2 regions of the Acidilutibacter cellobiosedens genome follow, and region 2 is predicted to be linked to the other one. Evidence: a T-box and tRNA genes for the amino acid it is inferred to sense, from the RefSeq annotation. Region 2 holds a T-box; the other holds one or more tRNA genes.

Region 1 (13,924 bases), 530 kb from region 2:
TATTTCTAATAACGGATTTATTAATTCACTTGGCTAAAGACCAGATGGCTAAGACTCTTGACGAAGGAATAGCAGGAGAAGGGCTTAATATTATTGCAGGAAGTATTCCTTATAAGGAGAAGGATTTGGATAATAAAATAAAACTTAATATATTGAATACTTTATACCAGAAATATGGAATAACCGAATCTGATTTTCTGACGGCAGAAATAGAAGCGGTACCTTCAGGCAAGGCAAGAGACGTAGGATTGGACAGAGGTCTTATATCTTCTTATGGTCATGACGATAGAGTATGTGCATATACTTCTCTAAAGGCAATATTAGATATGGATATCCCGGAAAGAACATCCGTAGGTTTATTTGTGGATAAAGAGGAGATCGGGAGTGTAGGCAGCACCGGAATGCATTCTCAATTTTTTGAAAATGCAGTAGCAGAAATTTTAGGTAAAGATTCAAACTTAATTAAATTTAAAAGGACGTTATCAAATTCAAGAATGTTGTCTGCTGATGTTGCAGCAGGATTTGATCCGAATTATCCGGAGGCTTTTGAGAAAAACAATTCTGCCGTAGTTGGTAATGGTATTAGTTTAATTAAATATACCGGCTCAAGAGGAAAAGGTGGTTCTAATGATGCAAATGCAGAATTTATCGGTTATGTAAGCAGAATATTTGATGAAAATAAAGTCGTATGGCAGACAGGAGAATTAGGTAAAACAGATCAAGGAGGAGGAGGAACTATCGCATATATTTTAGCTAATTATGGAATGGATGTAGTGGATTGCGGAGTTCCTGTCTTGAGTATGCATGCTCCTTATGAGATAGTAAGTAAAGGGGACGTTTATGAAACTTACAAGGGATATAAATATTTTTATTTGTCTAAATAAAAGTTGAAACCAATATGCTTTAAATACTTGAGATTTCAATAAATAAAAAGGCTGGTACAACTAATAATGACCGATTATGTACCGGCCCCTTTTTCAGTTATATATATTTTTTTACTAATTATTAATATTGGATGCTATATAATTTAAGGTAAAATTTTTAAAGGCTTCGCTTAAAGGTGATAGATGTCTGGTTTTATGGTATACAAAATAAAATTTTCTATTAAGATTGAATCCATCAATGTTGAATATTTTAATTTTTTTTTGCTGAATTTCATCTTTTACAGATATTTCCGAAAGAAAACTTATTCCTGCTCCTAAGGAAACAAGTTTTTTTATTATTTCCGTATCTTCAACGTATCCTATTATATTTAGTTGCTTTAAATTTAAGAAATTTAGTTCCATCTGCCTTTCTACTAATTCTCTTACACCCGAACCTTTTTCTCTCATTATTATCTTTTCTTTTAAGAGTATATTTTTTTCTAATGTAGAATAGTTATGGCAAGAAAACCTTTTGATGTTAGGAGTAATTAAAAAAAGGTTATCTTCCATTAAATCAATATATTCTAATTGGTTAGCACAGTGTTTCGTCCCTATTATTCCAAAATCGCTCTGCCCTTCCAGGATACTTTTTATAATACTTTTAGAATCCTTGGATATTAAGGAGAAAGTTACATCAGGATATGTTAAAAGAAAATTATATACAATGTTTGGAAGTACATATTTACTGGGAATAGTACTTGAAAAGATGTCTAAATGTCCCTGTATTTTACCTTTGAAGGATTCCAATTTGAATTTAGCCATCTTGCATGAATTAATTATATTAATAGCATATTCATATAATATGGTTCCAGAAGGAGTCAATGATATATTTTTGCCAGAGCGATTTATAAGAGAAGTTTTCATCTCTTTTTCTAAGTTTTGTATATGGTTTGTTACAGTGGGCTGAGTAATGTACAATTTATCGGCAGCTTTTGAGAAGCTTTTCAAATTTGCAACTTCTATGAAAGTTTCTAATTGTCTTAAATCCAAAAAGATCACCGCTTTCTTCAAATTCTAATTATATATTATCAGATAATGAGTATATTTTTAAAGTAAAAAAATAATAATAAAATTTAATTTTCTATTGACAAATGAATTTTAAGCTGGTATATTAAAATAGTTGTCACAAAAAAGAGCATCAATTGTAAATCATAAAAAATAAAGAATGTTGGCCTTGACAAAGAGAGCTGTTTATGCTATAGTAAGAAGGTCAACAATGAACCAAGAAAATTAAACAGTGGGAATAAATTTGAGTAAAAAACAAGTTGTAAAAAAGAAGTTAGTGTTTGATAAGAGCAAAGGCAAACTTTAAATTGAGAGTTTGATCCTGGCTCAGGACGAACGCTGGCGGCGTGCTTAACACATGCAAGTCGAGCGAAGGAATACTTAGGAAGCCTTCGGGAAGAATACGTATTCCTTAGCGGCGGACGGGTGAGTAACGCGTGAGGAATCTGCCTCGCACAAGGGGATAGCCTCGGGAAACCGGGATTAATACCCTATGATACTTACACTGCGCATGCAGAGTAAGTTAAAGAATATCGGTGTGAGATGACCTCGCGTCCCATTAGCTGGTTGGCAGGGTAAAAGCCTACCAAGGCGACGATGGGTAGCCGGCCTGAGAGGGTGAACGGCCACATTGGAACTGAGACACGGTCCAGACTCCTACGGGAGGCAGCAGTGGGGAATATTGCACAATGGAGGGAACTCTGATGCAGCAACGCCGCGTGAGCGAAGAAGGTTTTAGGATCGTAAAGCTCTGTCCTAGGGGAAGATAATGACGGTACCCGAGGAGGAAGCCCCGGCTAACTACGTGCCAGCAGCCGCGGTAATACGTAGGGGGCGAGCGTTGTCCGGAATTATTGGGCGTAAAGGGTGCGTAGGCGGCTGAACAAGTCAGATGTGAAAGGTTAAGGCTTAACTTTAATAAGCATATGAAACTGTTCAGCTTGAGTTAAGGAGAGGGGAGTGGAATTCCTAGTGTAGCGGTGAAATGCGTAGATATTAGGAGGAATACCAGTGGCGAAGGCGACTCTCTGGACTTAAACTGACGCTGAGGCACGAAAGCGTGGGGAGCAAACAGGATTAGATACCCTGGTAGTCCACGCCGTAAACGATGAGTGCTAGGTGTTGGGTGTCAAAGCTCAGTGCCGCAGCTAACGCAATAAGCACTCCGCCTGGGGAGTACGATGGCAACATTGAAACTCAAAGGAATTGACGGGGACCCGCACAAGCAGCGGAGCATGTGGTTTAATTCGATGCAACGCGAAGAACCTTACCAAGGCTTGACATCCCTCTGAAGTATATAGAGATATATATGGCTTTTAGGAGACAGAGGAGACAGGTGGTGCATGGTTGTCGTCAGCTCGTGTCGTGAGATGTTGGGTTAAGTCCCGCAACGAGCGCAACCCTTACTTTTAGTTACTAACAGGTAAAGCTGAGGACTCTAAAAGGACTGCCGGTGATAAATCGGAGGAAGGTGGGGATGACGTCAAATCATCATGCCCTTTATGTCTTGGGCTACACACGTGCTACAATGGTCGGTACAGAGGGAAGCGACACCGTAAGGCGAAGCAAATCCCAAAAAGCCGATCCCAGTTCGGATTGCAGGCTGCAACCCGCCTGCATGAAGCTGGAGTTGCTAGTAATCGCAGATCAGCATGCTGCGGTGAATGCGTTCCCGGGTCTTGTACACACCGCCCGTCACACCATGGGAGTTGACAATACCCGAAGCCGGTAAGCGAACCCGAAAGGGGAGCAGCCGTCGAAGGCAGGGTTAATGACTGGGGTGAAGTCGTAACAAGGTAGCCGTATCGGAAGGTGCGGCTGGATCACCTCCTTTCTAAGGAGAATTTAATTCCCACTGTATTAATTTATAAATAATATATTAATAGGAAATATTAATATAATATGGTTTTAACTCTTTGGGGGTGTAGCTCAGCTGGGAGAGCACCTGCCTTGCAAGCAGGGGGTCAGGAGTTCGAATCTCCTCATCTCCACCAGAACCTTGAGAACTGAAAAGTAAAGAAGAAGAAAAGAAGTAGGTCAAGCAAATAAGGGCATAGGGTGAATGCCTTGGCATCGGAAGCCGAAGAAGGACGGGGTAAGCGCCGAAATGCTTCGGGGAGTCGCAAACAGACATAGATCCGGAGATATCCGAATGGGGGAACCCGCCTGAGCAAACCTCAGGCATCATGCACTGAATAAATAGGTGAATGAAGGGAGACTGGGGGAACTGAAACATCTAAGTACCCCAAGGAAGAGAAAGAAAAATCGATTTTCAGAGTAGCGGCGAGCGAAAAGGAAAGAGCCCAAACCGGAGGGTTAAACCTTCGGGGTTGAGGACACAACATAAGGAGAGAAGAAAAGCAGCCGAAGGGACTGGGAAGTTCCGCCAGAGAAGGTGAAAGCCCTGTAGGCGAAACAAAGAAACTCGACAGTTGTGAACCAGAGTACCACAGGACACGAGAAATCCGGTGGGAAGCAGGGAGGACCACCTCCCAAGGCTAAATACTAACCGATGACCGATAGAGGAATAGTACCGTGAGGGAAAGGCGAAAAGAACCCCGGGAGGGGAGTGAAAAAGAACCTGAAACCCTATGCCTACAAGCAGTAGGAGCACTATTAGAAAGTGTGACTGCGTACTTTTTGTAGAACGGGCCAGCGAGTTACGATATGCAGCAAGGTTAAGCAGTGAAGCTGCGGAGCCGTAGGGAAACCGAGTCTGAATAGGGCGAAAGTTGCATATAGTAGACCCGAAACCGGGTGAGCTACCCATGGTCAGAGTGAAAGGGAAGTAAAATTCCGTGGAGGCTCGAACCGATTAGTGTTTAAAAACTATCGGATGAACTGTGGGTAGGGGTGAAATGCCAAACGAACCCGGAGATAGCTGGTTCTCCTCGAAATAGCTTTAGGGCTAGCCTTATGGAAAGTGAGATGGAGGTAGAGCACTGAATGGTAAAGGGGCACAAAGTGTTACCAAAACCTATCAAACTGCGAATGCCATACTCATAGAAATAGGAGTCAGACTGCGGGAGATAAGTTTCGTAGTCAAAAGGGAAAGAGCCCAGATCACCAGCTAAGGTCCCAAAGTGCAGGTTAAGTGGCAAAGGATGTGAAGTTACGGAGACAACCAGGATGTTGGCTTAGAAGCAGCCATACATTTAAAGAGTGCGTAATAGCTCACTGGTCAAGTGACGTTGCGCCGAAGATTTCCGGGGCTAAACCTGACACCGAAGCTGTGGGATAGAAATATCGGTAGAGGAGCAATCTGTGAGGAAGAAGCTATACCGAAAGGAGTAGTGGACGAAACAGAAGAGAGAATGCTGGCATGAGTAGCGAAAAGGCAAGTGAGAAACTTGCCCGTCGAAAGCCTAAGGGTTCCTGAGGAAGGCTCGTCCGCTCAGGGTAAGTCGGGACCTAAGCCGAGGCCGAAAGGCGTAGGCGATGGACAACAGGTTGAGAATCCTGTACCAAGAATATGCGTTAGAGAGAGGTGCTGACGCAGGAGGATAAGATGAGCACACAGATGGAAAAGTGTGTCTAAGCCTGAAGTAAGCTTTCATAGGGAAAACCGTGAAAGAGTTATGAGAGGTGATGGGGAGCGAAAAAAGAAGTAGCGAAGCATCCGAATCCAAACTGCCAAGAAAAGGCACTATCGAGTATATGATTGCCCGTACCGGAAACCGACACAGGTAGGCGAGGAGAGAATCCTAAGACGCACGGAAGAACCCTTGTTAAGGAACTCGGCAAAATAGCCCCGTAACTTCGGGAGAAGGGGTGCCGGAAGAAGAGAAGGCCAAACGGCTGGGAAATAATCCGGCCGCAGTGAAAGGGCCCAAGCGACTGTTTACCAAAAACACAGGTCTCTGCGAAGTCGAAAGACGAAGTATAGGGGCTGACACCTGCCCGGTGCTGGAAGGTTAAGGGGAAGAGTCAGTAGAAATACGAAGCTTAGAACTTAAGCCCCAGTAAACGGCGGCCGTAACTATAACGGTCCTAAGGTAGCGAAATTCCTTGTCGGGTAAGTTCCGACCCGCACGAAAGGTGTAACGACTTGGGCACTGTCTCAACAAGGGATCCGGTGAAATTGTAGTACACGTGAAGATGCGTGTTACCTGCGACAGGACGGAAAGACCCCATGGAGCTTAACTGTAGGCTGACATTGGATTTTGATATCATATGTACAGAATAGGTGGGAGGCAGAGAAGTAAGTGCGCCAGCATTTATGGAGTCAAAAGTGGGATACCACTCTTATGATATTGAAATTCTAACCAAGTACTGTGAAGCCAGTACAGGGACACTGTCAGTTGGGCAGTTTGACTGGGGCGGTCACCTCCCAAAGAGTAACGGAGGTGCTCAAAGGTTCCCTCAGTACGGTTGGAAATCGTACGAAGAGTGTAAAGGCAGAAGGGAGCTTAACTGCGACACATACAGGTGGAGCAGGAAGGAAACTTGGACTTAGTGATCCGGTGGCACCGAGTGGAAAGGCCATCGCTCAACGGATAAAAGCTACCCTGGGGATAACAGGCTTATCTCCCCCAAGAGTTCACATCGACGGGGAGGTTTGGCACCTCGATGTCGGCTCGTCTCATCCTGGGGCTGAAATAGGTTCCAAGGGTTGGGCTGTTCGCCCATTAAAGAGGCACGCGAGCTGGGTTCAGAACGTCGTGAGACAGTTCGGTCCCTATCCGTCGCAGGCGCAGGAAATTTGAGAGGAGCTGTCCTTAGTACGAGAGGACCGGGATGGACAGACCGATGGTGAATCAGTTGTCTCGCCAGAGGCAGAGCTGAGAAGCTAAGTCTGGGAAAGATAAGAGCTGAAGGCATCTAAGCACGAAGCAGACCTCAAGAAGAGATTTCCCACTCCGCAAAGGAGGTAAGACACCAGAAAGACGAACTGGTAGATAGGTCTCAGGTGGAAGAGTAGTAATACTTTAAGCTGAGAGAAACTAATAAGTCGAGGGCTTGACCTAAAGATTCTTCTTCAAAGTTTTCAGGGAAAAGGGTAAGGAAGTAAAAGGAAAAAAGGAAAAAGTATTTGGTGACAAAGACGAGAGGGAAACACCTGTAACCATACCGAACACAGAAGTTAAGCCTTTCAGTGCTGATGGTACTTGAGTGGAAACGCTCTGGGAGAGTAGGACGTTGCCAGAACATTCTTGGGTAGCTCAATGGCGGAGCAACCGGCTGTTAACCGGTAGGTTGTGGGTTCGAGCCCCACCCCAAGAGCCAAAAGAAAAGATAAGCCGGGGTGGCGGAACAGGCAGACGCACAGGACTTAAAATCCTGCGGTCCTTAAAAGATCGTACCGGTTCGATTCCGGTTCCCGGCATTAGGGTGGTTATATCGCGGGGTAGAGCAGTCTGGTAGCTCGTCGGGCTCATAACCCGGAGGTCGTTGGTTCAAATCCAACCCCCGCAACCATTTATAAAAATAGAATAATAAAGAAATTAAATTATTATTTTTTTCTGTTCTATGATATCAATATAATAAAATATATGTAACTATTGAGGCCCTATGGTCAAGCGGTTAAGACATCGCCCTTTCACGGCGGTAACTCGGGTTCGAATCCCGGTAGGGTCACCAAAAGGAGGGCGCATAGCTCAGCTGGGAGAGCACCTGCCTTACAAGCAGGGGGTCATAGGTTCGAGCCCTATTGTGCCCACCAATAAAAAATGTAGTGGCAAAAGTGAGTAGAAGTAATAATATATAAATGATGGTAAGTAAAATGCGGCCTGGTAGTTCAGCTGGTTAGAATGCCAGCCTGTCACGCTGGAGGTCATGGGTTCGATCCCCATCCAGGTCGCCATTAAAAACAATATAACAAATGATGAAATCGAAAGCAGAAATTTAATAAACATGCTGGTGTAGCTCAATTGGTATAAGCAGAGAACCCAAATCATGTATTTCGATTTGGAGTGAATCGCTTAGTGGAACAGTTAATATAAGCAGTGTTGTAGTTTTAAGGCAGAAATTTAATAAACATGCTGGTGTAGCTCAATTGGTATAAGCAGAGAACCCAAATCATGTATTTCGATTTGGAGTGAATCGCTTAGTGGAACAGTTAATATAAGCAGTGTTGTAGTTTTAAGGCAGAAATTTAATAAATCTGCTGGTGTAGCTCAATTGGTATAAGCAGAGAACCCAAATCGTGTATTTCGATTTGGAGTGAATCGCTTAGTGGAACAGTTAATATAAGCAGTGTTGTAGTTTTAAGGCAGAAATTTAATAAATCTGCTGGTGTAGCTCAATTGGTATAAGCAGAGAACCCAAATCGTGTATTTCGATTTGGAGTGAATCGCTTAGTGGAACAGTTAATATAAGCAGTGTTGTAGTTTTAAGGCAGAAATTTAATAAATCTGCTGGTGTAGCTCAATTGGTAGAGCAACTGACTTGTAATCAGTAGGTTGGGGGTTCAAGTCCTCTCACCAGCTCCAGGAGGGGTTCCCGAGTTGGCCAAAGGGGACGGACTGTAAATCCGTTAGCTGAGCTTTCACTGGTTCGAATCCAGTCCCCTCCACCATGAAAAAATAATATATGTGCGGGTGTAGCTCAGTGGTAGAGCCCCAGCCTTCCAAGCTGGTTGCGAGGGTCCGATTCCCTTCACCCGCTCCAGAAGAAATTAGCACCTATAGCTCAGGTGGATAGAGCAACGGACTTCTAATCCGTGTGCCGGGGGTTCGAATCCTCCTAGGTGCACCATTAATTTTGGGGTGTAGCCAAGGCGGTAAGGCACTAGACTTTGACTCTAGCATTTCCGCAGGTTCGAGTCCTGCCACCCCAGCCAAAATTATAAAATTATTATGACTCATTAGCTCAGGTGGTAGAGCACCTGACTTTTAATCAGGGTGTCCGGAGTTCGAGTCTCCGATGGGTCACCATATATTGTTGGAGAGGTACCGAAGCGGTCATAACGGGGCGGTCTTGAAAACCGTTTGGGTCTTTGGCCCGCGTGGGTTCGAATCCCACCCTCTCCGCCATTTAGCTTGTAAGGAGAAGTACTCAAGTGGCTGAAGAGGCTCCCCTGCTAAGGGAGTAGACCTTTTACGGGGTGCGAGGGTTCAAATCCCTCCTTCTCCGCCAAAGAGTAAAAGAATAGGGGCCTTTAGCTCAGTAGGTTAGAGCGTCCGGCTCATAACCGGCAGGTCCGGGGTTCGAGTCCCTGAAGGCCCACCATTTTTATATTTGTTATAAAGGGGTGTAGTTCAGTGGTAGAACGTCGGTCTCCAAAACCGAATGTCGTGGGTTCAAATCCTGCCACCCCTGCCAATAGTAAACAATTATTAGGATTAGGGTGCATAGCTCAGCTGGGAGAGCACCTGCCTTACAAGCAGGGGGTCATAGGTTCGAGCCCTATTGTACCCACTGTAAAGATAGCGGGGTGTGGCACAGCTTGGTAGTGTGCATGGTTCGGGACCATGAGGCCGTGGGTTCAAATCCCACCACTCCGATTAGAAGAATTATATGATTATTTTTCAAAAATTGAGGGCCTTTAGCTCAGTAGGTTAGAGCGTCCGGCTCATAACCGGCAGGTCCGGGGTTCGAGTCCCTGAAGGCCCACCATTTTTATATTTGTTATAAAGGGGTGTAGTTCAGTGGTAGAACGTCGGTCTCCAAAACCGAATGTCGTGGGTTCAAATCCTGCCACCCCTGCCAATAGTAAACAATTATTAGGATTAGGGTGCATAGCTCAGCTGGGAGAGCACCTGCCTTACAAGCAGGGGGTCATAGGTTCGAGCCCTATTGTACCCACTGTAAAGATAGCGGGGTGTGGCACAGCTTGGTAGTGTGCATGGTTCGGGACCATGAGGCCGTGGGTTCAAATCCCACCACTCCGATTAGAAGAATTATATGATTATTTTTCAAAAATTGAGGGCCTTTAGCTCAGTAGGTTAGAGCGTCCGGCTCATAACCGGCAGGTCCGGGGTTCGAGTCCCTGAAGGCCCACCATTTTGCCCAGATAGCTCAGTAGGTAGAGCAGAGGACTGAAAATCCTCGTGTCGGTGGTTCGATTCCGCCTTTGGGCACTAAAAATAGACTTAAATGTTATAAGTCTATTTTTTTTATAATCCATAGGAAAATTATAATTTCCTTAATATAAATTTTCCGTAAATGGGTTTCAAAAAAGGCTTCCTTAATTTATTAATGCTTCAATAGAAGGCTTTTTTACAATAAAAGCTATTATATTTTTAACTATATTTATGATATTATCGGTAATTAAGATTTTATCTGCTTTTAATAATATTATGTTTTCAGGAAGGCAAAAGGAGGTACTGTCCTTAATAGGCTTCAATTCAGGAAAATTTGATAAATTTAAATAAAGACATTTCTTGTTGTTTGACAATAAACCTTGATTTGATTGTAAGATTAATATTCCCTCTTTATTAGTGGGATCGTATTTTAAACTGAAGTTTTCATCAAAATATATGATAGGAATATTTTTCAGCCCATGCCATTGAAATTTGATTTCCAACGATTCATCTTGAATATTCATTTCTTCTAATATTATTTTAAAGGGTTTGGAAGAAACTGACATTTCTACAGTTTTCTTATCTTCTATTATGTTAAATATGGATAACAATTTAGGTAAATTTTTTATGTCCTCATAATTGTGAAGTAGTATTTTCCTCTTTAGATCCTCATTTCTTTGATTCATATATTTATAGTACATATTTGTACATTCTTTTCCACTAATTTTATCTTCTCTGAATATATTAAGATATTTTTCGACGGATTTTAACTTTAAATCTTTAAGGCCTAAAAAATCATTTTCTTTTTTAATTATCCTATATAGATCAATACTTTTATCATAAGAAATTTTATAATCAATATTATATTTTTTATATTTGTAATTTAAAAAAGGAAGATCAAAATTGTCCCCATTATAGGTAATTATATATTTATATCTTTCCGCTATTTTCATTACTTCTTTTAAAAGCTCGTCTTCTTCATTGGGATTATCAATGAAAATCTGATTAACTGAAAGATGACCATTATGAGGAAGAAGTATTCCGGTTAAATATATAAAACTTTTTTCTCTGCTGAACCCCGTGGTTTCAATGTCTAAAAAACATATTTTATCTGTATCGAAATATTTTTTTGTATCTATGGATATAGGCTCTGTATTAATATAGTTTTTCATTTTTCACCTCTTAACGTATACTCAAATATTTTTTACTTATTAAATTAAATAAAAGTGTTATAATTAAATAAGATGTCAAATAAATTATAGACTTTTTTAACTTTTGTATCAAATATTATTTATATTGAGAGGAGAGTTGCAGTGGAAATTAAAGACATAAAAAAATCTTTTTTGGAAATAAACAATGCACAAAAAAATAATTTTGGATTAGTTGCTTTATATGATTTTTTGGAAAACTTTTTAGTCCTTTCGGATAGTGTAGAACAGGAAAATGATTTGGAAGGAATAAAAAATAATAACGGAAAAGAAGGGGAAGATATAGTTTCTCTGTATAATGAGATAAAAAATATCGGATTAAATATAGAAGAACAGCTAAAAAGTTCTGAATCAAAACTTGAGCTTGTAAAAAATCAGAGGAAAGAAATTTGCGAAATATTAAATTCTTTATCTGCTTATGATATTGAAATTGATTATATCTTTGAAAACATAAATTATTATATTGAAAAACGTTATATAAAAGATAAATTTAGCTCAGAAGATACAAGGCCCGAAAATTCATATACATTTTTTAAAAACATCTATTATTACTTAAATGACAATATAAAAGACCAAGAACAATTGAATGATTTAATTTTTAATATTGTTAAAATATTACCTTTCAGAATAACAAAATATAAATTTTCAGATATTATAGGAGATTCTTTGAAAGAGGAGATTAAGGGGTTTCCTAAAAAGGCAGCAGAATTTTATATTGAGAAATATAAAATTATCTTTAATGGTACCATGGAAAGAAGTTATGGTGTAAAATTTGATAATTATTTTAGAAGAATCGAAGAATTTAAGGTAAAAAATTATGAGCAATGTTCCAATGATGAATTAAAAAAATCTTTTGAAGATTTGACGGTTATAAAGAATAGCATTACAGATCTTATACATTTTGTTGGAATATTAGGAATCTTAATCAATAAATTAATTGTAATATTTAGTACAAAGGATTTAATTAAAAACAATATAGATGAAAAGATATTATCGGAATGGGCTTTATATTGGAATAATAATCAAAATAATAAAGAACATTTAATTACCCTCCTTAAAGAAAAATCCAAAGATGTTTACGATAATATAAAAGAAAGAGCTAAGAATTTAGAAAAATTGGATGAAGACCATATTTTTAGGGAAAAAGCCGATGAAGAATTGAACCGGGATCTGATTATAATTGAAGAGATTATTTATTATTTAAATGATATGAAATTAGATAGTTTAGGATTTTTGCCTCATAATCAAAGAGATCCTATGACATTAGATGATTCCGAACAAATTACGGAAAATTTTATTCAATATATTTTTAGAAATTTGCCCAGCAATAATGTACAAAGAAAAATCAGGATGAGGAATTTGATGGCTGAGATTCCATATGTTTTTAATAATATTGACGATTTGATGAGTTATATAAATATTGCATTGGATAGTTCCGTTACTTCCTATGAAGAAGCAAAATATTATCAAAACATCTTATATGCAATGGTTCAAGATAGTATAGAAAAGGATAAATAATTTATGTAACAACTCTTTTTTATCTTTATCAAGAAGTAGGTATTTCAAGACTACTGTACGGTAGTTTTGTAATACCTATTTTTTGTTATATATTTTTTTTATATGTCAATAATATATAAAGGAGTGATTTTGAAATCACTAATAAATTAGAAAGAGGGATAAAATGGCATATAAGATCGGAATTCCAAAGGCAATGTTATATTATGATTATTTTCCCTTATGGGATTTGTTTTTTAAAGAGTTGGGAGCGAAGGTAATAGTCTCTCCCGATACAAATAAAGAAATATTGGATAAGGGAGTAACCCATTGCGTAGACGAATCATGTCTTCCTGTAAAAATATTTCATGGACATGTATATTATCTTAAGGATAAAGTTGATTTTTTATTTATACCTAAAATCATGAGCGTATGCAGAAAGGAGTATTTTTGTCCCAAAATATTAGGGCTTCCGGAAATGATAAAAAATTCTTTTGATGAACTTCCGGAGATTATAAGTACTACCGTAAACCTGTATAAAGGAAATAACAATATAAAGAAATCGGTATTGGAAATAGGGACGAAGATTACACCTGATTTATTTAAAATAAGAAGAGCTTATAATAGCTCAACAAAAGTTTTTAAAGAATACAAAAACCTTATAAATAAAAAAATAATATCGATTGAAGGAGTAAAAACACAAAGTAGGACTTTAAAAGATATAAATTCTTTGCATGACAAAAAGAAGAGAACAATAATGATGGTAGGCCATCCTTATAATATATATGATAATTATATAAATATGAATTTAGCTTATAAATTAGTAAAAAACAATGTAAAGGTTATAACTTCCGAGACCATAGACGAAAATAAAATATTATTTTATTCTTCAAAATTACCTAAAAGGATGTTTTGGACTTATGGCAAGAGAATAATAGGTTCATCCTTTTGTGCTATAGAAGAAGGTTTATGCGACGGAATGATTTATATCTCTTCTTTTGGATGTGGAATGGATTCGATACTTGTTGATTTAATAGAAAGAAAAGCTAAAGAAAAAATGGTTCCCTTTATGCTCATAACGGTGGATGAACAAACGGGAGAGGCAGGAATAAATACAAGAATAGAGGCATTTTTAGATATGATGATGTGGAGGGATAGAGATGAAAATAACATTTCCACACTTGGGTAATACTTATATAGCCGGTAAGGCACTTCTTGAAGAATTAGGTCAGGAGGTAATTCCTCCTCCCAGATGCAGCAACAGAACCCTTGAGATAGGGACGAAATACTCTCCTGAAATGATGTGTATGCCTTTTAAGATAAATATAGG
Region 2 (9,058 bases):
ACAGGCAATTGCTTAAGAACAGCATATCTTTAAAGACAAATGCTTTGGAATCAGCTCAGGAATCATTATATTTTATAGGAGTTGAATCTTTTAATTTTGAGGAGGAAATAACAAAAAGGCTTATATCTATACCTCTGCCCCTTGGGGCGTCAAGGTACATTATAAATCCGTTTATGTATTTGTCGATGGCAAAAACCTGGTCTCCTCTGAGAGTTTTTTATGAACAAAAGATAGAATCGGAAAGGGAAAGTGAGGATATTTATGAATTTGCCGAGCCCCAAGAAGGGGAAATTATAGATGAATACCTTAATATTACAAAATTTAATTTTAGAAAAATAATGGAGATCGTTATTAAGATGATGAGAAACAAAAATGAAATTACTTTAGAAGAAGTTGTCGGAAATATGCAATCTGAGGATGAAGATATATTAAATCACAGGAGTTTTTATGATTTTTGGATAATACTTCATCAGAAATCCCCTATTATTTTGAATGACACAGAATATGATAACAATGAATTGTTTAAGGATGCATTTGAAATCTTTAAAGGTAAAAGGATAAAACTAACTGTAGTTGAGAAGGACGGAATAGTTTACGGCAATAAAAGATTTTCAATAAAGAATATGGTTATGAGATTAGAGGAGAATACAGATGGAATATAGGGATGTTGAAGTTTTGAATGCGTTTAAAATATATTCTTACCTTGCAGCCAACGGTTTTTGCGAGAAAGATGAAATGAGGCTTTATATAACCGATGACAAGGTAAGAGACTTAGTAAATCAATTTTCATCAGTTGTGGGGTGTACTGTTATACCTGCGGGAGAATATGTATATTTGGTTCCAACGGAACCTCTTTCACCATTTCATGTATCAAATGAAGAGATTAAAAAAGAGTATCTACCTTCGAGAGCAGTAAACTTGGATATATATCTTATGTATGTGGCTATAATCGTTTTATTCGGGGAATTTTACGACAGCTATCAGAGCACCGAAGCAACAAGGAATTTTTTACCCATGAAGGAATGGCTTTCTTCTCTAAATAATCATATTTCCTCAATTAAGGAAATAGACAAAGATGAGCTGAAAAAGATTGAGAAGGATAGCGAATATAATTGGGTGGGAATAGTGGAAAAGTGGGAAGCAATGGATGATTTGAGGGAAAACGTAAAAGTCCAAGATGCCAGGACCGTCAGCAGGCTCAGCTTTTTAAATACGGTGAAAAGATTTTTGGAAAATCAAGGGCTTATAACTGATATAGGAAATGACGAAATAGAACTTACGGAGAAAGCCAAGACAATTGTTCAAAAATACTATATGGAATATGAATTCAACAGAGGAATTTTAGATTTTATGTATCAAGCGGAAAGAGAAGGAAAGGAGAGAAAAAATGCCGTCCATATCGAAAATAAGGTTCACTAATGTCGTATATGAGGGAGGTTCCAAAAGATACAACGATGACATCTTTGTTTTTGAAGGCAATAACGGAGCAATTCTTTTAGAAAACGGAGGCGGGAAAACAGTTTTTATACAAACCGTTTTGCAGGCAATTCTTCCTCATTCGGATTTAGCGGAAAGAAAAATAAAGGATACATTGTCTTTGGAAGGCAATCCCGCTCATATAGCCGTAGAATGGATATTAAACGAAAGACCCAGAAGATATGCCTTAACTGCAGTAACGTTGTTTTTAGTTAACGGTAAGCTGGATTCTTACAGATATGTTTATGAATACGGAAGTAGTGACAGCAATTCAATCGAAAATATCCCTTTTGTCAGAAATACTTCAAATGGGAATAAACGCCCTGCGGGAAGAGAAGAAATGAATGATTATTATCAATATATGAGCAAGGAGCATGTAAATGCCAAGAGATTTTCTACAATTAGAGAATATCAAAAATATATAGAAGAAAATTTTAAGATAATTCCTATGGAATGGAGAAGAATATCATTGATAAACGGAGAAGAGGGAGGGGTGGAGAAATTTTTTGACGGCTGCAAAACTACCGAAAGTTTAGTCGACAGGCTCCTGATTCCCGTTGCCGAAGAAGCCCTGGCGGGAAACGGAATGAAGGATTTTGCCGATACTTTTGAAAATCAGAGGGAACATTTCAAGCAACATAATTATCTGAAAAAGAATATAGATGAAAGTAAACTTATTCAGGATAGAATAAGAAAATACGTTGAAGTATATAAGGAATATTATTATTCTCTTGAAAAATTCGGTAAGAAAAAAGGAGAGGGAAAAGCCCTTTATGAATTTTTCCTTGATGAGCATAAAAAGACGGATAAGGAATTAAAAGATGTAGAAAAAGCACAGAATGATTGGAAGAGTACAAATGAAAAATTAGTTCAGAAGGAATATTCCTATTATTTGGAATGCATAAAGCAAGAATTAGAAAAGGATGAGAACGAATATAACAACTGTCTCAGAGATTACGAGGTGCAAAAAGACGAATTTTCGGCTAAGGAAAGAAGGCTGGAAAACTTAGAGATTGCTCAATTGAAAAAAAAGATCAAGGATGATGAAGACGAGATTTTGATCTATAAAAAACAGCTTGATATGTTGGAAAAAGATGAAAAGACCGATGAAGCAGAAAAACAATTGAGAATCAACTCATCCGCTGTTAGTGGATATTTTGACGGAGAATTTAATAAATTGAATGGGAAGAGAGATGAAGCGAATAGAAAAAGAGAGGAATGTAATGATAATCTCCGTATACTTAGAGAAAAAAAGGACTCTTTAGACAAGGAGTATGAGGAACTTGTTGAAAAAAAAGGGAATCTAAGGGGAGAGCTGAACTTTTCCTGCAGACAAATGAAAGATATTGAAAGCGAGATACTTTCCAATTCCGAAAATGAAACAATAGAAGAACAGTATCCTAAATGGACGGATAAAATTAATTTTCTGGAAAAGGATTTAGTAGAACGCCGTGAGAGGCTGAAAGAGATGTATGAGGAGAAAAACCGTATCAATGCCGAATTAAGTTCTTACAGGGAAAAACAGGAGCAGCTTTCAGATAACAGGGGAGTTTTGGGAGAGAAAATAGAAAGAATAGAAAATGAAGAAAAGGAATTGTTAATCAAGATAAAGGAGCTGATTTCAGGTTATGAGCATATAAACAGTTTGTATATAAAAAAAGAACAGATAGTAGCGGCTTTAGAAGATAAATGTGAGAGAATCAGGCGGGAAAGGGAAGAACTTCTGATAAATGAAAGGATATCTCACAGGTTTTCCGATGATTATAAGGATAATGAGTATTTTACTGCCGAACCCATGCTGGATTCATGGATAAATCAGTGGAGGAATAACTTCGTTTTTTTGGAATCCGGTGCTCAGTATATCGGAAGGGCGGCTGCCGTTTTGAATAAGGATGAAACAGAGTATTATCAGAACTATCCTTATTGGGCATCATCCGTAATTGTTGCGGATAACGGTGAAAATAAATTACATGAAAAACTTAAAAGGAATATAGATAAAATCAGCTGTCCCATTGGAATTTTGACTCAATCCAAAGCACAGCTCCTTTTGGAAGGAGGAAAAATAGAAAATGATATTTTTCTCTATCCTTCGGTATGGAAGGATAATATAAAGAGAGAAGATTTTCAGGCTAAAAAAACCGAAGGACAAAAAAAAGCCGAAAGCGCTACCCGGGCAAGGAAAGAAAAAGAAACAGAGTTGGAAAGGTATACTAAAGTTTTAAACAAAATAAAAGAATTTTTAGACCAATATCCTTATGAGGATTTTACTATGTTAAAAGAGGATTACAAACATACTGATGAGGAAATAAATACGATAAAATGCAATATAGAAGAAGGAGAAAAAAGAGTATTGCAGATAGATAACGATATAAAAAATGCGGGAAATAAAATCAACAATTTGCAAGAAGAACAAAATGTATTAAATAAAAATATTGTGGAAGCCGGAAAGTATTTAAATTTCAAAAACTCCGTGAAAGGTATAAAAAAAGATTTATTCCGATTGGATTTTAAAATTGAGGAAAACAATAAAAAAAAGGAAGAGAATAAAAAGGAAACAGAAAGGTACAGGGGAATATCTGAAAAATTACTTTTAGAACTAAATAAGATTAAAGGTTATATTGATTCTTTAAGCAAAGACGAATTGTATATGGAAGTCAGAGATTTTGTTCCCGAATATTCTCCGATTTCCATAGAAGTTTTAAAGAGAGAAAGAAAGGAATTGAAAGATGTATTAAATAAGAAGCAGAAGGACAGAGAAAATATATCGTATAATATAGTGAAAATTTCTGATGCAAAAGAAGAGCATCGGAAGGATTTAAAGAATTTGATTTTACGTGCCAAATATCAGTCAGAAAAGGATATGGAATTTCCCATATACGGAGAAGCCGAAATCGAGGATTTGATTAAAAGTATAAAAGTTCTTTCTCCCCTGCTGGATAAAAAAGAAAAAGAATTAAATAGATTTAAAGAAAAATATCAGAATATTAAAAGTAAATATGAAGTCAAAGAAGAAGATTATTTTAAGGTTTATGATAAGATAGTGGAATTTACCGATTCCTTGGGAAATGTGAAGAAAGAGATAGATGATGAGAAGATCGAATTGGGTAAGAGAATTGATTATTTGAATTCCATGGAAGAAAAATGGGATAAAGAACTAAAATCAATAGAAGAAGTTTTGAATAATTTGAGGCTGAAAAATGAAAAATACGAATATCTGTCTGATAATGTCATATCCTTAGGTTTATCCGATGATATGATTCAAGGGCTTCCTTATGATAGAATGAAATATGTTAGTCTCGTTTTGAACTCCCTTGAAAATATAAAAAAGGAAACAGAGGAAAATATAATTAAAGTAGATAAAGAAAAACGGGACTTTGAGATGTTTTGCAGTGAACACATAAGCGAACCCAGATTGAAAAACATGGCGTTATGGGGGATTAAATATAAAGATAAATATGATGATATTATTGAATGGCAGAAAAACATAGATAAAAGAATTGACAAAACCGTAAATATATTGGAAATGGATATGATGGAGCATGATAAGGAGATAAGCCAGTTTGTGAAATATCTTAATTCTTATTTAAAGTCCCTTGCTCAGGAAATAGGGTCTATTTCTAAGAAGACGAGGATAAAGGTAGACGACAAATCAAAAAAAATATATATAATTGACGTTCCGGAATGGAAAGAAGAATTTGGGAAGGAAGAAATAAGAAATTATATAAATATTATGATTAAAGATATTGAAAGCAATGAATTTAAGGATGAAGAGGGAAAAGAAGATAAGTCTTCCGTAAGAAAATATATAGAAGATAAATTTCAAGCCAAGCAGCTTATGAAAGCCCTTATGGCAGGGGACGGAATAAAAGTAAAATGCAGAAAAGTTACGAATGACGGTAAGGTAAATAGTATTCCCGTGTCTTGGGAAAAAACGAATTCTTGGTCCGGCGGGGAAAAATGGAGTAAAAATATGACTTTATTTTTGGGGATATTGAATTATCTTGCTGAAAAAAAGCAGAGTATAAATTTCGAACAAAAGAGGAACCGTACGGTTATATTGGATAATCCGTTCGGAGAAGCTTCAAGTAACCATGTTTTGGATCCCGTATTCTTTATTGCCGAACAGTTGGGGTTTCAAATAATAGCTTTGACTGCTCACAGCGAAGGAAAATATATAAGAGATTATTTTCCAATAGTGTACAGTTGCAGACTTCGTCCTTCTTTAGACAAAGATACTCAGATATTCACTAAAGAAAGAGAGATAAAGTATGCTTTTTTTAAAGATAATGATCCCCAGGTTTTATCGAGACTCGGAGAAAAAGAACAGCTTACCATGTTTTAGAAGATTTTTTACTTGTAAATTATTTTCGAATTGTATATAATAGATATAATTTAGTAATACAAAAATATATATGAGCGATGATAAAAACTTCGGCTTATAAATCTATTCAGAGAGCTGGTGTTTGCTGCGAACCGGTTAGAATTTAAGCCTTTCCACTTTTAGAGCTGTCGATGAAAAATCGAAGGAATGTGTCCTTTATTGCACGTTTTAGAGGTGGTCAGCCTTATGGGCTGACAATTTGGGTGGCATCGCGGATCCTTCCGTCCCATATTTATTATATGAGATTGGGAGGTTTTTTTATTTAAAATACTGTATATGAGGAGGAGAAAAATGTTAGATATTAAATTTTTGCGGGCAAATCCTGAAATAGTAAAAGAAAATATCAGAAAAAAATTTCAAGATGAAAAACTTATATTGGTAGATGAAGTAATAAAATTAGATGAACAATTCAGGGCAACAAAAACAAGAAGTGATTTTCTCAGAAGTCAGAGGAATTCTATTAGCAAAGAGATTGGAGCTTTAATGTCCAAAGGGCAAAGAGAAGAAGCTGAAAAAAAGAAAAAACAAGTTGAAGATATTGCACAGGAACTTGCTGATTTGAAAACGTCAGAAGATAATATTGAGAGTCAAATTCGGGAAAGAATGTTGGTTATTCCAAATATAATAGATCCGTCCGTACCCATCGGAAAGGACGACAGTGAAAATGTTGAACGTGAAAGGTTTGGAGAACCCATTGTTCCTGATTTTGAAGTACCATACCATGTTGATATTATGGAAAGACTTAATGGAATAGACCTTGATAGTGCAAGAAAAACCAGTGGAAACGGTTTTTATTACCTTTGCGGTGATATTGCCCGTCTTCATTCCTCCATTCTTTCATATGCACGGGATTTTATGATTGATAGAGGTTTTACCTACTATATTCCACCTTTCATGATACGTGGCAATGTGGTAAACGGAGTTATGAGTTTTTCAGAAATGGAAAATATGATGTATAAAATTGAAGGAGAAGACTTATATCTAATCGGAACAAGCGAACATTCCATGATTGGAAAATTTATTGACACAATTTTAGATGAGGAACAGCTTCCTCAAGCATTAACCAGTTATTCTCCCTGTTTTCGAAAAGAAGTAGGTGCTCATGGTATTGAGGAACGAGGGGTATATCGTATTCACCAATTCGAGAAAGAAGAAATGATTGTAGTTTGTAAGCCGGAAGAAAGTCCTCAGTGGTTTGAAAAATTATATCATATTACAGTAGATTTTTTCCGTTCTTTGGACATTCCCGTACGTACCTTAGAATGCTGTTCAGGTGATTTAGCAGATTTAAAAGTAAAAAGTATTGATGTGGAAGCCTGGTCACCCCGTCAGAAAAAATATTTTGAAGTTGGAAGCTGTTCAAATTTAGGAGATGCACAAGCGCGTCGTCTTGGTATTCGTATTAGAAGTAAAGAAAAGGGAAACTATCTTGCACATACTCTTAATAATACAGTAGTCGCACCGCCCCGTATGCTGATAGCATTTTTGGAAAACAACCTTAATGCAGATGGCTCCGTTACAATTCCTAAGCCTCTTCAAATGTATATGGGCGGGAAAGAAGTTATAAAAAAATAAAAGTAGGCAGTTTGACTTACTGCCTGCTTTTTATTTGACTTTCATTTATAGCGGATTTAACTGCATATTTTATTACAAAATATAAAATGGCCAGTTTTATTAAATCCCAACCTATGTTTAGCCCTAAGCCTAATGAACCTAATATAGTTGAATTTCCCATATTTTTCTCCTCCGCTTTTATAATATGGATTAATTACATATTATCTCAAAATATAGTAAAATTCAATGATTAAAATACTTTATTCCATATTCTGTTCATTTTATGAAGCTATTCAATTTCAAACATATCATTTATCAGAGGAATAATATTGATTACAGGTTCCTCATAAGGATGAATTTTTTTAATTGTAGCTACTGCATCCTTAACTTTCGTAATTGGACAGCGGACTTCCAGTTTACATTCGGAACCGAAATTTATGGTACCAACTTCTCCGTTAAAAGGACTGCTTCCAAGCAAGGGGTGCCAATAACCTTGTACATTAGAAAAGGAAATAACGTGATCATATTTTCCGATTTGGCAAGCTCCGATTTTCGTCAGCTCATCCCTTAAACTTTCAATATATTCTTGCGGGACATATATTTCTATTTTAACTTTTGAAAAATCCATTTTTATCACCCTCAATATAAATATGATTAGAACTGTATAACTCAACTGCTAAATCTCATTTTTTTATTCCATACCAGTATAAACAATAAATAGAAAGAAAGCAATGTAAAAACCATAGATATTCCGAAAATACTGACAAACTGCAACTATGCTGGGAATCTTAATATTGTGATATTTGGACTGCCAAATAAAATCAATATGGCTGTCAGAAAAAAGATTAATAGGTGTCAGAAAATGGTGATAAATGCATTAAAGATAATATACAATCAAGACCATTCATCTCATTTGTTTTATAAAGCAAATGAGATGAATATTTTAAAACATGGTTTTTTACATCGTTATACTTGTTTTATAAGGTTTATGAAAGATTTTTTATATAATAGACAATTATATAACATTGGCATTAAATGAAATAGTCTGTTATATTGAATAATAAAAAAATTTTTATAAATCCGGTTTGGACAAACGTTTGCCAATATAATGCTGTTGAAGTAGGGAAAAATGTAAAAAACTTTAAAGTGGGAGACAGAGCCGTTGGAGCTAATTCAGTCCCTTGCTTTCACTGCTATTTCTGCAAACGGAAAGAGTATAGCTTATGTGAGAATCTTCAGTATTTAAACGGGGCATATGCCGAGTATATAGTGATTCCGAGTCAAATATTAAAATATAACTATCTTCATATTCCCGATGACCTTGATTATAAAGAAGCAGCTTTGGTCGAACCTCTTGCTTGCGTACTTCACGGAATAGATGAAATCAATATTAAATTAGGTGATACAGTAGCAGTTATAGGATGTGGTCCCATAGGATTGATGTTTGTAAAACTTTCTTCTTTGAAGGGGGCAAGAGTAATAGCTGCCGATTTTTCGGAATATAGGCTGAAACAAGCCGAAAAATTTGGAGCAGTAAAAACAATAAACGCGTCCTATAAAGATTATCCTCAAAGAATTAAAGACATAACGGAGGAATCAAAAGGTGTTGACGTGGCCATAGAGGCAACTGGATATCCCGAAGCTTGG

The links. A T-box is a leader RNA that pairs with one kind of tRNA and senses whether it is charged. The one in region 2 lies ahead of serS (serine--tRNA ligase), so its partner is inferred to be a tRNA-Ser.
Region 1: it has a tRNA-Ser gene. The T-box ahead of serS (serine--tRNA ligase) is inferred to sense a tRNA for this amino acid. The anticodon was not compared.

The regions. Positions count from the first base shown of each region.
Region 1 covers NZ_CP035282.1:2,524,031-2,537,954, reverse strand. Annotated here, with positions in the region: gene EQM13_RS12330 (aminopeptidase) at 1-884, shown strand, start outside; gene EQM13_RS12325 (selenium metabolism-associated LysR family transcriptional regulator) at 999-1,913, opposite strand; rRNA gene EQM13_RS12320 (16S ribosomal RNA) at 2,233-3,762, shown strand; tRNA gene EQM13_RS12315 (tRNA-Ala) at 3,847-3,922, shown strand; rRNA gene EQM13_RS12310 (23S ribosomal RNA) at 3,964-6,895, shown strand; rRNA gene rrf (5S ribosomal RNA) at 6,960-7,076, shown strand; tRNA gene EQM13_RS12300 (tRNA-Asn) at 7,080-7,154, shown strand; tRNA gene EQM13_RS12295 (tRNA-Leu) at 7,168-7,254, shown strand; tRNA gene EQM13_RS12290 (tRNA-Met) at 7,270-7,346, shown strand; tRNA gene EQM13_RS12285 (tRNA-Glu) at 7,434-7,508, shown strand; tRNA gene EQM13_RS12280 (tRNA-Val) at 7,515-7,590, shown strand; tRNA gene EQM13_RS12275 (tRNA-Asp) at 7,655-7,731, shown strand; tRNA gene EQM13_RS12270 (tRNA-Thr) at 8,284-8,359, shown strand; tRNA gene EQM13_RS12265 (tRNA-Tyr) at 8,360-8,445, shown strand; tRNA gene EQM13_RS12260 (tRNA-Gly) at 8,464-8,537, shown strand; tRNA gene EQM13_RS12255 (tRNA-Arg) at 8,548-8,624, shown strand; tRNA gene EQM13_RS12250 (tRNA-Gln) at 8,632-8,709, shown strand; tRNA gene EQM13_RS12245 (tRNA-Lys) at 8,728-8,803, shown strand; tRNA gene EQM13_RS12240 (tRNA-Ser) at 8,813-8,902, shown strand; tRNA gene EQM13_RS12235 (tRNA-Ser) at 8,915-9,005, shown strand; tRNA gene EQM13_RS12230 (tRNA-Ile) at 9,022-9,098, shown strand; tRNA gene EQM13_RS12225 (tRNA-Trp) at 9,117-9,191, shown strand; tRNA gene EQM13_RS12220 (tRNA-Val) at 9,215-9,287, shown strand; tRNA gene EQM13_RS12215 (tRNA-Pro) at 9,300-9,373, shown strand; tRNA gene EQM13_RS12210 (tRNA-Ile) at 9,409-9,485, shown strand; tRNA gene EQM13_RS12205 (tRNA-Trp) at 9,504-9,578, shown strand; tRNA gene EQM13_RS12200 (tRNA-Val) at 9,602-9,674, shown strand; tRNA gene EQM13_RS12195 (tRNA-Pro) at 9,687-9,760, shown strand; tRNA gene EQM13_RS12190 (tRNA-Ile) at 9,796-9,872, shown strand; tRNA gene EQM13_RS12185 (tRNA-Phe) at 9,877-9,949, shown strand; gene EQM13_RS12180 (ribonuclease H-like domain-containing protein) at 10,057-11,064, opposite strand; gene EQM13_RS12175 (hypothetical protein) at 11,206-12,618, shown strand; gene EQM13_RS12170 (acyl-CoA dehydratase activase-related protein) at 12,782-13,783, shown strand; gene EQM13_RS12165 (CoA protein activase) at 13,755-13,924, shown strand, end outside.
Region 2 covers NZ_CP035282.1:1,999,001-2,008,058, reverse strand. Annotated here, with positions in the region: gene EQM13_RS09690 (replicative DNA helicase) at 1-662, shown strand, start outside; gene EQM13_RS09685 (DUF6063 family protein) at 652-1,419, shown strand; gene EQM13_RS09680 (coiled-coil domain-containing protein) at 1,388-5,818, shown strand; T-box leader at 5,887-6,089, shown strand; gene serS (serine--tRNA ligase) at 6,149-7,432, shown strand; gene EQM13_RS18230 (DUF6019 family protein) at 7,449-7,592, opposite strand; gene EQM13_RS09670 (cytochrome C biogenesis protein) at 7,701-8,039, opposite strand; gene EQM13_RS09665 (zinc-dependent alcohol dehydrogenase) at 8,465-9,058, shown strand, end outside.